One region of the Micromonospora sp. NPDC005254 genome, then DNA from elsewhere that is predicted to be linked to it. Evidence: predicted binding sites of a transcription regulator. Region 1 holds the regulator's gene; the other holds the start of a gene.
What was found. The regulator HrcA, encoded in region 1, represses chaperone genes, less so after heat shock. The targets are predictions, from matches to a motif close to GGTTNGCACNCTCNNNNNGAGNGTGCNAACC.
Positions count from the first base shown of each region.

Region 2: groES (co-chaperone GroES) is a predicted target of HrcA. The motif match lies at 3,015-3,045, and genes of this name have one in related genera.

Region 1 covers NZ_JBIAKM010000011.1:62,842-69,483, forward strand. The annotation lists gene hemW (radical SAM family heme chaperone HemW) at 1-240, shown strand, start outside; gene ACFYPR_RS28640 (DUF4870 domain-containing protein) at 353-991, opposite strand; gene hrcA (heat-inducible transcriptional repressor HrcA) at 1,218-2,240, shown strand; gene dnaJ (molecular chaperone DnaJ) at 2,314-3,459, shown strand; gene ACFYPR_RS28655 (16S rRNA (uracil(1498)-N(3))-methyltransferase) at 3,461-4,195, shown strand; gene ACFYPR_RS28660 (SDR family NAD(P)-dependent oxidoreductase) at 4,396-5,157, opposite strand; gene ACFYPR_RS28665 (histidine triad nucleotide-binding protein) at 5,205-5,564, shown strand; gene ACFYPR_RS28670 (serine hydrolase domain-containing protein) at 5,561-6,642, shown strand, end outside.
Region 2 covers NZ_JBIAKM010000001.1:632,659-639,300, reverse strand. The annotation lists gene ACFYPR_RS03115 (molybdopterin-dependent oxidoreductase) at 1-727, opposite strand, end outside; gene groL (chaperonin GroEL) at 853-2,493, opposite strand; gene groES (co-chaperone GroES) at 2,564-2,878, opposite strand; gene ACFYPR_RS03100 (methyltransferase domain-containing protein) at 3,141-4,337, shown strand; gene ybaK (Cys-tRNA(Pro) deacylase) at 4,348-4,827, shown strand; gene ACFYPR_RS03090 (substrate-binding domain-containing protein) at 5,007-6,101, shown strand; gene ACFYPR_RS03085 (ATP-binding cassette domain-containing protein) at 6,215-6,642, shown strand, end outside.

The sequences.
Region 1 (6,642 bases):
CCCGGCCTGGCCCGCGAGGTGCTCACCGTCGACGAGGCCCACATGGAGGACGTGATGCTCCGGCTGCGGCTCGCCAGCGGGCTGCCGCTGGCGGTGCTCGACGCGGCCGGCCGGGCCGGCGCCGAGCGGGCCCTCGCCGACGGCCTGCTGGCCGCCGGGGACTACGCCGCCGGCCGAGCGGCGCTCACCCTGCGCGGCCGGCTGCTCGCCGACGCGGTCGTCCGCGACCTGCTGCCCTGACCCGGACGCGCGGCCCGGCCGGCAGGTGCGACCGACCGTCGCCGGTCAGCCCGCGCCCCGGCCGGCCGTGCGGGCGGTGCGCCGGACCGGCCGGGGGAGCGGCCGGCCCGGATCACTTGACGAGGTTGGCCGAGAGGGGGTAGCGGTAGAGGCTGCCCTCGTTGGCCTTGATGCCGGCGAGGATGCCGAACACGGCACCGAGGATGATGGCCGCCCCGACGCCGATGAAGCCGATCAGGATGCACGAGAGCACCCAGCCGACCAGGCCGACGATCGACCAGATGAGCTGGAAGTTGAGCGCGGCGACGGCGTGCGCCCGGACCGTCGGGGACTGGTTGCCCCGGGCCAGCATCGCCACCAGCGGGGCGACCCAGCCGAGCACGCCCCCACTGATGATCATGCCGGCCGCGCCGCCGAAGTGCGCGACCAGCGCCCAGGTCTTGTCCTCGTTGTTGGCGTAGCCGCCGCCGGGGCCGCTGAAGGCGCCGCCGGTCGGATACCCGCCAGTCGGGCCGCCCGGGGGGTAACCGCCCGGCGGGGGGTAACCACCTGGCGGAGGGTAGCCGCCCGACGGCGGTTGGTCACCGGTGGGCGGCGGATAGCCACCGGCCGGGGGATAGCCGGCCGGGTCGGGTGCCCCGGACAGTGGTGCGGTGGGCGGCTCGGCCGCGGAAGGCGAGCCCGGGAGAGTCGGCTCCGGCGGGTAACTGCCGGGGTCTCCCGCGCCGGGAGGGCGAGGTGGTTCAGTCATGACTGTCACGGTAGGTGTCGGCGGCAACGTCGCACCAGAGCGATACCGCCCGGCCGCGCGGGCCGATCGGCCCGCGCAAGGTGGCGCGGGCCGCACCCACGGCCTGTCGTTGATCATCGCGTCGGCGGGGGTGCCGACGTAGACTGGCACTCGTTACAGTCGAGTGCCAGGACGGCCGTCGGCCCCGGGTGGGCCGCCGGCCGACGTGCGACAGGAGGTGCGGAGGATGGGTCTGGACGACCGCAAGCTCGCCGTGCTCCGCGCCATCGTCGAGGACTACGTCTCCACCCAGGAGCCGGTCGGCAGCAAGGCGCTGGTCGAGCGCCACCAGCTCGGGGTCTCCCCGGCGACGGTCCGCAACGACATGGCCGTGCTGGAGGAGGAGGGCTACATCCGGCAGCCGCACACCAGTGCCGGCCGGGTGCCCACCGACCGCGGCTACCGCCTCTTCGTCGACCGGCTGTCCCGGGTCAAGCCGCTCAGTCCCGCCGAACGTCGGGCCATCGAGCGCTTCCTCGTCGGCGCGGTCGATCTCGACGACGTGGTGCACCGCACCGTGCGCCTGCTCGCCCAGCTCACCCGGCAGGTGGCCGTCGTGCAGTACCCGAGCCTGGCCCGCTCCTCGGTGCGGCACCTGGAGCTGGTGCCGATCTCCACCACCCGGCTGATGCTCGTCATGATCGCCGACACCGGGCGGGTCGAGCAGCGGCTGGTGGAGCTGCCCGGCCCGGTCCCCGCCGACGACGTCACCGACCTGCGCCGGCTCGTCAACGAGAAGCTCGCCGGCGCCCGGCTGTCCGAGACCCCGCCGCTGGTGCAGGCGCTGGTCGAGGAGGCGCCGGCCGAGCTGCGTCCGGCGATGACCACCCTCTCCACCGTCCTGCTGGAGACGCTTGTCGAGCGGCACGAGGAACGCATCGCCCTGGCCGGCACCGCCAACCTCACCCGGGGCGGCCTACTCGACTTCCAGGGCTCGCTGCGACCCATCCTGGAGGCGCTGGAGGAGGAGGTCGTGCTGCTCAAGCTCATCGGCGAGACCGAGCCCAGCACGACCCGGGTCCTGATCGGCGACGAGAACGAGTTCGACAACCTGCGCGCCGCCTCGGTGGTCAGCACCGGGTACGGCCCGGGGGCCACCATCGTGGGCGGCCTCGGCGTGTTGGGGCCCACCCGCATGGACTACCCCGGCACCATCGCCACGGTGCGCGCCGTGGCACGCTACGTGGGCGAGCTGCTGGCCCAGAACTGACCAGTCAGGGCCGACGGCCGGCTGCGGCCGCCGGTCGGCGTAACGCGAGACGAACATGAGGACACGGAACGCAGTGGCCAGGGACTACTACGGCATCCTCGGTGTCAGCCGGGAAGCCTCCGATGACGAGATCAAGCGCGCCTACCGCAAGCTGGCACGCCAGTTCCACCCGGACGTCAATCCGGACCCGGAGGCCCAGGAGAAGTTCAAGGACATCAACGCCGCGTACGAGGTCCTCTCGGACGACCGGAAGCGGCAGATCGTCGACCTGGGTGGCGACCCGCTCGCCCCGGGAGGCGGCGGCGCGGGCGGCCCGGGTGGCCCGGGGGGAGCCGGCCCGTTCGTCGGCTTCCAGGACATCATGGACGCGTTCTTCGGCGGCGCGGCAGGTGGCGCCCGTGGCCCACGGCCGCGGACCCGGCCGGGCGCCGACGCGATCCTGCGGCTCGAACTCGACCTGCACGAGACGGCGTTCGGCGTCGAGGCCCCGATCACCGTCGACACCGCGGTGCTCTGCACCACCTGCTCGGGCGCCGGCACGGCAGCCGGCACCCACCTGGCCACCTGCGAGGCGTGCGGCGGTCGGGGCGAGGTGCAGTCGGTGCAGCGCACCTTCCTCGGCCAGGTGGTCTCCGCCCGGCCGTGCACCGTCTGCCAGGGCTACGGCACGACCATCCCGCACCCCTGCCCCACCTGTGCCGGCGACGGCCGGGTGCGCACCCGCCGTTCGCTCACCGTCAAGATCCCGGCCGGTGTCGAGGACGGCATGCGGATCCGGCTGGCCCAGCAGGGCGAGGTCGGCCCGGGCGGCGGCACCGCCGGTGACCTCTACGTGGAGATCCACGAGAGGCCACACGACGTCTACTCCCGCAAGGGCGACGACCTGCACTGCCGGGTCACCGTGCCGATGACCGCCGCCGCGCTGGGCACCCGGCTCACCATCAAGACGCTGGACAGCGAGGAGACCGTCGACGTCAAGGCCGGCACCCAGCCGGCCAGCACGCTGCGGCTGCGCGCCCGGGGTGTGCCGCACCTGCGCGGCACCGGCCGGGGTGACCTCTACGTGCACCTCGACGTCCGGACGCCCACCAAGCTCGACCCCGACCAGGAGAAGATGCTGCGCGACTTCGCCAAGACCCGGGGTGAGGAGGTCGCCGAGCTGACCAAGCAGGGCGGCTTCTTCTCCCGGATGCGCGACGCGTTCAACGGCCACGCCTGACGTGTCCGCGCCGCTCTTTTTGGTCGACGCGCTGCCCACCGGCGACGCGCTGACCCTCGACGGGCCCGAGGGGCACCACGCCGCCACCGTGCAGCGGCTGCGCGTCGGCGAGGAACTGCTGCTCGCCGACGGGCGGGGTGGCACGGCCGCCGCCGTGGTCACCGCCGTCGGCAGGGGCAGCCTGGAGGTCACCGTCACCTCCCGGGAGTACGCGGACGCGCCCGTACCCCGGATCGTCACCGTGCAGGGCATCGCCAAGGGTGACCGGGGCGAGCTGGCCGTGCAGGCGATGACCGAGGTCGGGGTGGACGAGATCGTGCCCTGGGCGGCGTCGCGCTCGGTGGTCCAGTGGCGCGGCGACCGGGGCGTACGGGCCCGCGAGAAGTGGGTCGCCACCGCCCGCGAGGCGGCGAAGCAGGCCCGCCGGCCCTGGCTGCCGGTGGTGGCCGGCGCGCCCGACGAGTCCACCGCGACGGTCGCCCGCCGCATCGCCGGCGCCGCCGCCGGGTTCGTCCTGCACGAGGAGGCCGAGGAGCGGCTCACCACCGCCGACCTGCCCTCCATCGGTGAGATCGTCCTGGTCGTCGGCCCCGAGGGCGGCATCGCTCCGGCCGAGATGACCGCCTTCCGCGAGGCCGGCGGCCGGCCGGTACGCCTCGGGCCGGAGGTGCTGCGGACCTCCACGGCCGGCGTGGCCGCGCTCAGCGTGCTCGCCACCCGCCTCGGCCGCTGGTAGTCCCACCGCTAGCTGTGGTGACTCGTGTAGCTGTGGTGACTCGTGCCCCGACCCAGGCTCCCACCTTGTCCGCGTCCTTTGCTCTGCTTCAACCGACGCAACAGTTTCGGCCGTTGAGTGTTGCCGTGGTTGAAGCAGAGCAAAGGACGTGATGAGCAGGCGGGAGGCCCTGGCCGGTGGCGGCGCGGGCTGGCGGGTGGTCAGGTGCGCAGGTAGGAGGCGCCGTTGAGGTCGACGATCGTGCCGGAGGCCCACTCGGCCTCGGGGGACGCCAGCCAGTGCACCGCGGCGGCGATCTCCTCCGGCCGGGCCACCCGGTCGAACGGGCTCTGCGCCCGGATCGCCGCGCCCTCCGTACCGCTCAGGTACTCGGTGACCATGTCGGTCGCCACGAAGCCCGGCGCGACGGTGGCGACCGTGATGCCGTACGGCGCGAGGGCCACGGCGAGGGACTGGCCCAGCGCGTTGAGCCCCGCCTTGCTGGCCCCGTACGCCGGCTGGTGCGGCTCGCCGCGGAACGCGCCCCGGGACGAGACGTTGACGATCCGCCCGCCGCGTTCACGCATGTGCTGGGCGGCGCACCAGATGACGTTGCCGGCGCCGGTCAGGTTGGTCTCCAGCACCTGCCGCCAGCGTTGCTGCCACTGCTCGTAGGAGGCGCCGAAGATCGGGTGCGGGTCGTCCCGGTCGCCGTACGTCCCGGCGTTGTTGACCAGCACGTCCAGCCCGCCGAGCAGTTCGGCGGCCCGGTCGACCATGGCCCGGACGGCGTCCGGGTCGGTGAGGTCGGCGCGGACCACCACGTGCCCCGAGCCGGGCAGCCCCGCGCGCAGCTCCTCGGCCGCGTCGCCGGAGTCGCGGTGGTGGATGGCCACCCGGTCGCCGCTGGCGGCGAACGCCTCCACCACCGCGCGGCCGATGCCACGCGAGGAACCAGTCACCAGTACCGCCCGATCCGTCATGCCGGCCATCCTGCCTCAGCCGTGCCCCGCGTCCTTACACTGCCCCGATGGGATCCGACTGCCTGTTCTGCCGCATCGTCGCCGGGGAGATTCCGGCCACCGTGGTCCGGGAGACCGCCACCACGCTCGCCTTCCGCGACATCGACCCGAAGGCCCCGGTGCACGTCCTGGTCATTCCGAAGGAGCACTACGCCGACGTCGCCACGCTCGCCGAGGGTGACCCGGCGCTGGCCGGTGCGGTGCTCGCCACGGCCGCCGCGGTGGCCGATGACGAGGGGCTGCTCGGCGACGGGTTCCGGCTGATGTTCAACACCGGGGTGTACGGCGGGCAGGAGGTGTTCCACGCGCACGCGCACCTGCTCGGTGGCGCGCCGCTCGGCCCGATGCTCGCCCGGGACCTGGCGTGACGGCCGGCCCGTACGCGCACGACCGGTTGGGCCGGCTGGTCCGCCGGGTGCAGGCCGACGCCCGGGTGCCGGCGGTGTCGGCGGCGCTGCACCGGGCCGACCGACCGCTGTGGAGCTGCACTGTCGGGGGCACCGGCACCGACAGCCCGTTGGGTCCGGGCACCCAGTTCCGGATCGGCTCGGTCACCAAGACCTTCACGGCGGTGCTCACCCTCCAGTGCCGCGACGACGGGCTGCTGGACCTGGATGACCCGGTGGGCCGGCACCTGGACCTTCCCGCACACGGCGAGCTGACCGTGCGCCGGCTGCTGTCGCACACCGGCGGACTGCAACGCGAGCCGTTCGGTGACGTCTGGGACACCCTGAACGCGCCGGACGCCGAGCAGTTGGTGGCCGGGCTGGACCGCGCCGAGCGGGTGTTGCCCACCGGCCGGCGTTTCCACTACTCCAACCTGGGCCTCGCCGTGCTCGGCCTGCTGGTCGGTCGGCTGCGCGGGGGCAGCTGGGCGGAGGTGCTCGCCGAGCGGGTGCTGACGCCGCTGGGGCTGACCGACACGACCGTGACCCCTCGGCCCTCGGCGGCCACCGGCTACCTGGTCGACGCGTACTCCGACGAGGCGCACCCGGAGCCGCCGACCGACTTCGGCGCGGTGGGCCCGGCCGCCCAGCTCTGGAGCACCGCGACCGACATGGCCCGCTGGGCGGCGTTCCTCGCCGACCCGGCGGCGCTCGACCCGGCCGGCGCGGTGCTCGCCCCGGGCACCCTGGACGAGATGCGCTGGCCGTTGACCACGACCGACGAGACGCTCTGGGGCGCCGGCTTCGGGCTCGGCCTGATCCTCGTCCCGCAGGGCGAGCGGGTGGTGCACGTGGGGCACGACGGGGCGATGCCCGGCTTCCTGGCCGGCGTGTACGGCCGGCGGGGTGGCGACGGCACGGCCGGCGCGATGGGCGCCGCGGTGCTCGGCTCGTCCGGCACAGCGGCCGAGTTGCTCGAACTGCCGCACCGGCTGCTCACCGAGGCGGTCGAGCACGATCCCGCCGACATCGAGCCGTGGACGCCCGGCGCACCCGCTCC
Region 2 (6,642 bases), on a different contig from region 1:
CGTCCCGGGCGGCGGACACGCCGCGCCGCCCGGCCAGCCAGCGCCCGCCGAGTCCGGCCACGGCGGCCGTGCCGAGTAGCACACCGGTGCCGGTCAGGAACCGTCGGCGCGACTCCGGATCGACAGTCGCGGCCGGCGCGGCCGGGGTCACCGGCACCGGCGGGGCGGCGGGGGTCACCGGGACCGGCAGGCCCTCCGTCGGCCCGGCGGGCGACACCGGCCATTCACCAGGACCGGCAGCCGGCGGGGTTGCCGGGCGGGAGGTGGCGGGTGAGGTCCAGGGCCAGGGGTCCAGCTCGAACGGGCCGGCGATGAACAGCCAGAGCACCAGGGCGCCGAGTCCGCCACCGACCAGCGACGGCAGCGCGTCGAAGACGTCCGCGCCGGGGCGGGTCAGCGCGGCGGCCACACCGACGACGCCGAACGCCGCGATGCCGGCCAGGCCCAGGGCCAGCCGGCGGACCGCCACCATTCCGAGCAGCGCGGCGAAGGCGCCCAGCAGCAGGGCCGTTCCGATCAGCAGGGCGATCTTGTCGGCGGTGCCGAAGACGTCGATGGCGAACTGCTTGAGCGGCTCGGGGACGGCGTCGACGACCACCCCGCCCACCGCGACCAGTGGCGCCGACCGGGGGCCCGTCAGCACCGCCACCGGCTCCGCGATCCCGATCGCGACGGCGGCGGCGGTCACTCCGGCCAGCGCGGCGTACCGCCGCGACGTGGTGCTCATCGGCCCAGTGTGCGCGATCAATCCGCCGGGTCGCCAACCATGTCAGCGCTTGGTAATGATCGCGGAGACGAACCGGGGCACACCGCCGTACGACGGTGTGCCCCGGGGCGGGTGTCGCTACCGGGTCAGAAGCCCGGGCCGTGCTGGTGACCGTGGCCGTGGCCGTGCCCACCGGCGGCGGCCGGCTCGGCCTGCTCCGGCTTCTCCACCACGAGGCTCTCGGTGGTGAGCAGCAGACCGGCGATCGAGGCGGCGTTGGTGACCGCGTTGCGGGTCACCTTCACCGGGTCGATGATGCCGGCCTTGACCAGGTCGCCGTACTCGCCGGTGGCGGCGTCGAGGCCGTGGCCCCACTGCATGTCGGCGACCTTCTGCGTCACGACGTAGCCGTCGTGGCCGGCGTTCTGCGCGATCCAGCGCAGCGGCTCGACCAGCGCCTTGCGCACGATCGAGACGCCGACCTTCTCCTCGCCGGTGAAGCCCAGGTCGTCGTCGAGCACGGGAAGGATCTGCACCAGGGCGGCGCCGCCGCCGGGCACGGTGCCCTCCTCGACCGCGGCCTTGGTCGCCGCGATGGCGTCCTCGATGCGGTGCTTGCGCTCCTTCATCTCGACCTCGGTCGCCGCACCCACCTTGATCACGGCGATGCCGCCGGAGAGCTTCGCCAGCCGCTCGGCCAGCTTCTCCCGGTCCCAGTCGGAGTCGGAGGCCTCGATCTCCTTGCGGATCTGGGAGACCCGGTCGTCGACGTCGGCCTTCTGGCCGCCGCCGTCGACGATCGTGGTGTTCTCCTTGTCGACCACGACGCGCCGGGCGCTGCCGAGCACCTCCAGGCCGACCTGGTCGAGCTTGTAGCCCAGCTCCGGAGCGACCAGCTCGGCGCCGGTGGAGATCGCGATGTCCTGGAGCATGGCCTTGCGCCGGTCGCCGAAGCCCGGGGCCTTGACCGCGCAGACCTTGAGGGTCTTGCGCAGCGAGTTGACCACCAGGGTGGAGAGCGCCTGACCGTCCACGTCCTCGGCGATGATCAGCAGCGGCTTGCTGTTCTGCAGGACCTTCTCCAGCAGCGGCAGCAGCTCCTCGATCGCCGAGATCTTCTGGGTGGTGACCAGGATGTACGCGTCCTCCAGGACGGACTCCTGACCCTCCAGGTCGGTGACGAAGTTCGGCGAGATGAAGCCCTTGTCGAACTGGAGACCCTCGGTCACGTCCAGCTCGGTGGTGAGCATCGAGCCCTCCTCGACGGTGATGACACCGTCGCGGCCGACCCGCTCCATCGCCTCGGCGATCAGCTCGCCGATGGTGGCGTCCTGCGCCGAGATCGTCGCCACGTTCGCGATCGACTTCTTGTCAGCGACCTCAACGGCGCGGCCGAGCAGCGCCTCGGAGATCTTGGTGGCTGCCGCGTCGATGCCCCGCTTGAGGCCGGCCGGGTTGGTCCCGGCGGTCACGTTGCGCAGGCCCTCACGGACCATCGCCTGCGCCAGCACGGTCGCGGTGGTGGTCCCGTCGCCGGCGACGTCGTTGGTCTTGGTCGCCACCTCCTTGACCAGCTGCGCGCCGAGGTTCTCGTAGGGGTTGGTGAGCTCGATCTCCTTGGCGATGGTCACACCATCGTTGGTGATCGTCGGCGCACCGAATTTCTTGTCCAGGACGACGTTGCGCCCGCGCGGGCCGAGGGTGACCTTGACCGCGTCTGCGAGGGCGTTGACACCGTGCTCCAGCAGGTGCCGGGCGTCGTCCGAGAAGCTCAGGATCTTCGCCATGTATGTCCCTTCGAAGCGAAGCTGCCCCGGCCCGGCGAGCCGGACCGGGGCAGCGACACTGATCGGTTGCTTACTTCTCGATGACCGCGAGGACGTCGCGGGCGGAGAGCACCAGGTACTCCTCGCCGGCGTACTTGACCTCGGTGCCGCCGTACTTCGAGTAGAGGACGGTGTCGCCGACCTGCACGTCAACCGGAACCCGGTTGCCGTTGTCGTCGACGCGCCCCGGGCCCACAGCGAGGACGGTGCCCTCCTGCGGCTTCTCCTTGGCGGTGTCGGGGATCACGATGCCCGACGCCGTGGTGGTCTCAGCCTCGTTCGCCTGGACCACGATGCGGTCCTCGAGCGGCTTGATCGCAACCTTGGTCGCGGTAGTCACGGGCATACCCTCCTGGGGTACTACTGGTTTCGTTGCCGGCCAGCGGGGCTGACCAGCGTCAATCTGCCTCATGCCACCGGGCGGGGCCGTCGTCGCGGGTGCCGGTCCGCCTGGCGTGCGCACCCGGGTCGCGAGACCCGGAAGCTGGCACCCTCAGGGCGAGAGTGCTAATCGCAGGTTATTCCGTGGCTAGCACTCCGTCAAGGAGAGTGCCAGCGCGTCGCGCCCCGCCAGCCGGTATTTCCGCCTCGGCCGGGAGAATGGTGGGGTGGATCTCGATCAGCTGGCGGCGCTGCGTACCCCCGAGGGGTCGGCCGCGCTCACGGCGGCGGCCGAGCTGGCCGGCGGTGATCCACTGACGGCGGCGTCGGCGTTACGCGCCGGCGGGGTGCCGCCCGCGCTGGCCGCGGCGGCGCTCACCCAGGCCGAGCTGCGCCACCGGGCGGTCGGCAAGTTCGGCCCGGCCGCCGCCGGGATGTTCCTCACCCGCGCCGGGCTGGAGCAGGCCACCCGCCGGGTCGTCGCCGACCGCCGCGCCGAGCGGCTGCGCGCGGCCGGCGTGCGCACGCTGGCCGACCTCGGCTGCGGCCTCGGCGCCGACGCGCTCGCCGCCGCCCGCGCCGGCATCCGGGTGTACGGGGTGGAGGCCGACCCGGTGACCGCCGCGATGGCCGCCGCCAACGCCGCCGCCGCGGGGCTGGCCGAGCTGTTCACGGTCGAGTGCGGCGACGCCACCGCGTTCGACGTCTCCCGGGTCGACGGGGTCTTCTGTGACCCGGCCCGACGTACGAGCGGCACCGGTCGGCGGATCTTCGACCCGCGCGCCTACTCGCCACCGTGGGACTTCGTCACCGGGCTCGCGGAACGGGTGCCGCGCACGGTGGTGAAGGTGGCGCCGGGACTGGACCACGCGCTCATCCCGGCCGGCGCGGAGGCGGAGTGGGTCGGCGTGGACGGCGACCTGGTCGAGGCCGCGCTCTGGTGTGGCGACCTGGCCCAGGTGCCCCGCCGCGCCACGCTCTACCGGCAGGTGGGCGCCGAGACGCACCGTTTCCAGCTCACCGGCTCGGGCGCCACCGAGGCGCCGGTCGGGCCACCGCGCCGCTACCTGTACGACCCGGACCCGGCCGTGGTCCGCGCGCACCTCGTCGCCGAACTGGCCGACCAGCTGGACGCCACGCTGGGTGACCCGAGCATCGCCTACCTCTACGCCGACCGGCCGACGCCCACCCCGTACGCCCGGTGCCTGGAGATCACCGACGTGCTGCCGTTCTCGCTCAAGCGCCTGCGGGCACTGCTGCGGGAACGGCGGGTGGGCCGGGTGGAGATCCTCAAGCGGGGCTCCGCGCTCACCCCGGAGCAGTTGCGGCGGGATCTGCGGCTGGCCGGCGACCAGGCGGCGAGCCTGGTGCTCACCCGGATCGCCGGTGCCCCGACCGTGTTGGTCGGCCACCCGGTCCACTAGCGTCGTCGGTGTGGCGGGACAGGGCACTCCGGCGACGGCACTACTGGTCAAGCGTGGGATCGCGTATCGCACCCATCCGTACCGGGTCTCCCCGGACGTGCCGAACTACGGCGCGCTGGTCGCCGAGGCGCTCGGTGTGGCACCCGAGCGGGTGTTCAAGTCGCTGGTGACCGAGGTCGACGGCGCCCTGACCGTGGCGGTCGTCCCGGTCACCGGCGAGCTGGACCTCAAGGCGCTCGCGGCGGCGGTCGGCGGCAAGCGGGCGACGATGGCCGACCGGGCGGTCGCCGAGCGGGCCACCGGCTACGTGCGCGGCGGGATCAGCCCGCTCGGGCAGCGCCGGCGCCTGCCCACAGTGCTGGACGAATCCGCGCTGGATCTGCCGACGATCTACGTCTCGGCTGGTCGGCGCGGTCTGCAACTCGAACTGGCCGCAGCGGATCTGGTGGCGCTGACCGACGCCCGCGCCGCGCCGTTGCAGACCCACTGACGACAGTCGTTACGTCGACTCCCGCATGGCATACGCGGGGAGTAACAGTCGCGTTGCTGAATTGTTATCGCTTCCAACAAACTTGGCACCTGCGCGGTCTTGTGGGACCAGTGTGACGCGAAATACGTTGCCGGACACAACAAAACAACACCTCCCCCACCTCCGAAAGGACCCTGCACATGCGTAAGGGGATCCTCACCATCGCCGCCGTGGGCCTGCTCGCGACCGGCGGTTTGACCGCCTGCGGCGACGACTCCGGCTCCGACAAGGCCAGCTCCGCCAAGACCCCCAAGATCGGCGTCATCCTCCCGGACAGCAAGTCCTCCGTCCGCTGGGAGACCGCGGACCGTCGGTTCCTGGAGGAGGCGTTCAAGGCCGCCGGCGTCCAGTCCGACATCCAGAACGCCCAGAACGACAAGACCGCCTTCCAGACCATCGCCGACCAGATGATCACCGGCGGCGTCACCGTTCTGATGATCGTCAACCTGGACTCCGGCACCGGCAAGGCCGTGCTCGACAAGGCCAAGTCGCAGGGCGTCGCCACCATCGACTACGACCGGCTCACCCTGGGCGGCTCCGCCCAGTACTACGTCAGCTTCGACAACGAGACCGTCGGCAAGCTCCAGGGCGAGGGTCTGTCGAAGTGCCTGACTGAGAAGAACGCCAAGAACCCCGTCGTGGCGTACCTGAACGGCTCCCCCACCGACAACAACGCCACCCTGTTCAAGGCCGGCTACGACTCGGTGCTGAAGCCGAAGTTCGACTCCAAGGAGTACGTCAAGGGCCCCGAGGACGCCGTGCCGGCCTGGGACAACGCGCAGGCCACGACGATCTTCGAGCAGCAGCTCACCAAGGCCAATGGCAAGATCGACGGCGTGCTGGCCGCCAACGACGGTCTCGGCAACGCGGCCATCTCGATCCTGAGGAAGAACAAGCTCAACGGCAAGGTGCCGGTGACCGGCCAGGACGCCAGCACCGAGGGCCTGCAGAACATCCTCGCCGGTGACCAGTGCATGACCGTCTACAAGGCCGTCCGCGAAGAGGCGAAGGCCGCCTCCGACCTGGCCATCGCGCTCGCCAAGGGCGAGAAGAAGGACACCGGCCAGACGGTGAAGGACCCGGAGGGTGGCCGTGACGTCCCCTCGGTGCTGCTCACCCCGAAGGCCATCTACAAGGACAACGTCAAGGACGTCATCGCCGACGGCTACGTGACCAAGGAAGAGGTCTGCACCGCGGCGTACGCCAAGGCCTGCGCCGACGCCGGCATCAGCTGACCGACGCCGCAGTACCCGCCGGGACGACCATCGCCGCCCGGCACGGGAGCATCCTCCCGTGCCGGGCGGCGCCCGCCGGACGGGCCCCGACCCTCCCTTAAGAAGGAGACCCCGTGTCCGCGACCCCCCTGCTGGAACTTCGCGGGATCGACAAGAGCTTCGGTCCCGTCCAGGTGCTCCGCGACGTCGCCCTGACCGTCCACCCGGGCGAAGTGACCGCACTGGTCGGCGACAACGGCGCCGGCAAGTCGACCCTGGTGAAGTGCATCAGCGGCATCTACCCCACCGACGCCGGCGAGGTCCTGTTCAACGGCGAACAGGTGCACATCGGCAGTCCCCGCGACGCCGCCGCCCTCGGCATCGAGGTCGTCTACCAGGATCTCGCGCTCTGCGACAACCTGGACATCGTGCAGAACATGTTCCTCGGGCGGGAGAAGCACAGCGGCATCGTCCTGGACGAGCCGACCATGGAACAGCTCGCCGCCGAGACTCTGGCGGGGCTCTCCATCCGCACCGTCACGTCGCTTCGTCAGCACGTGTC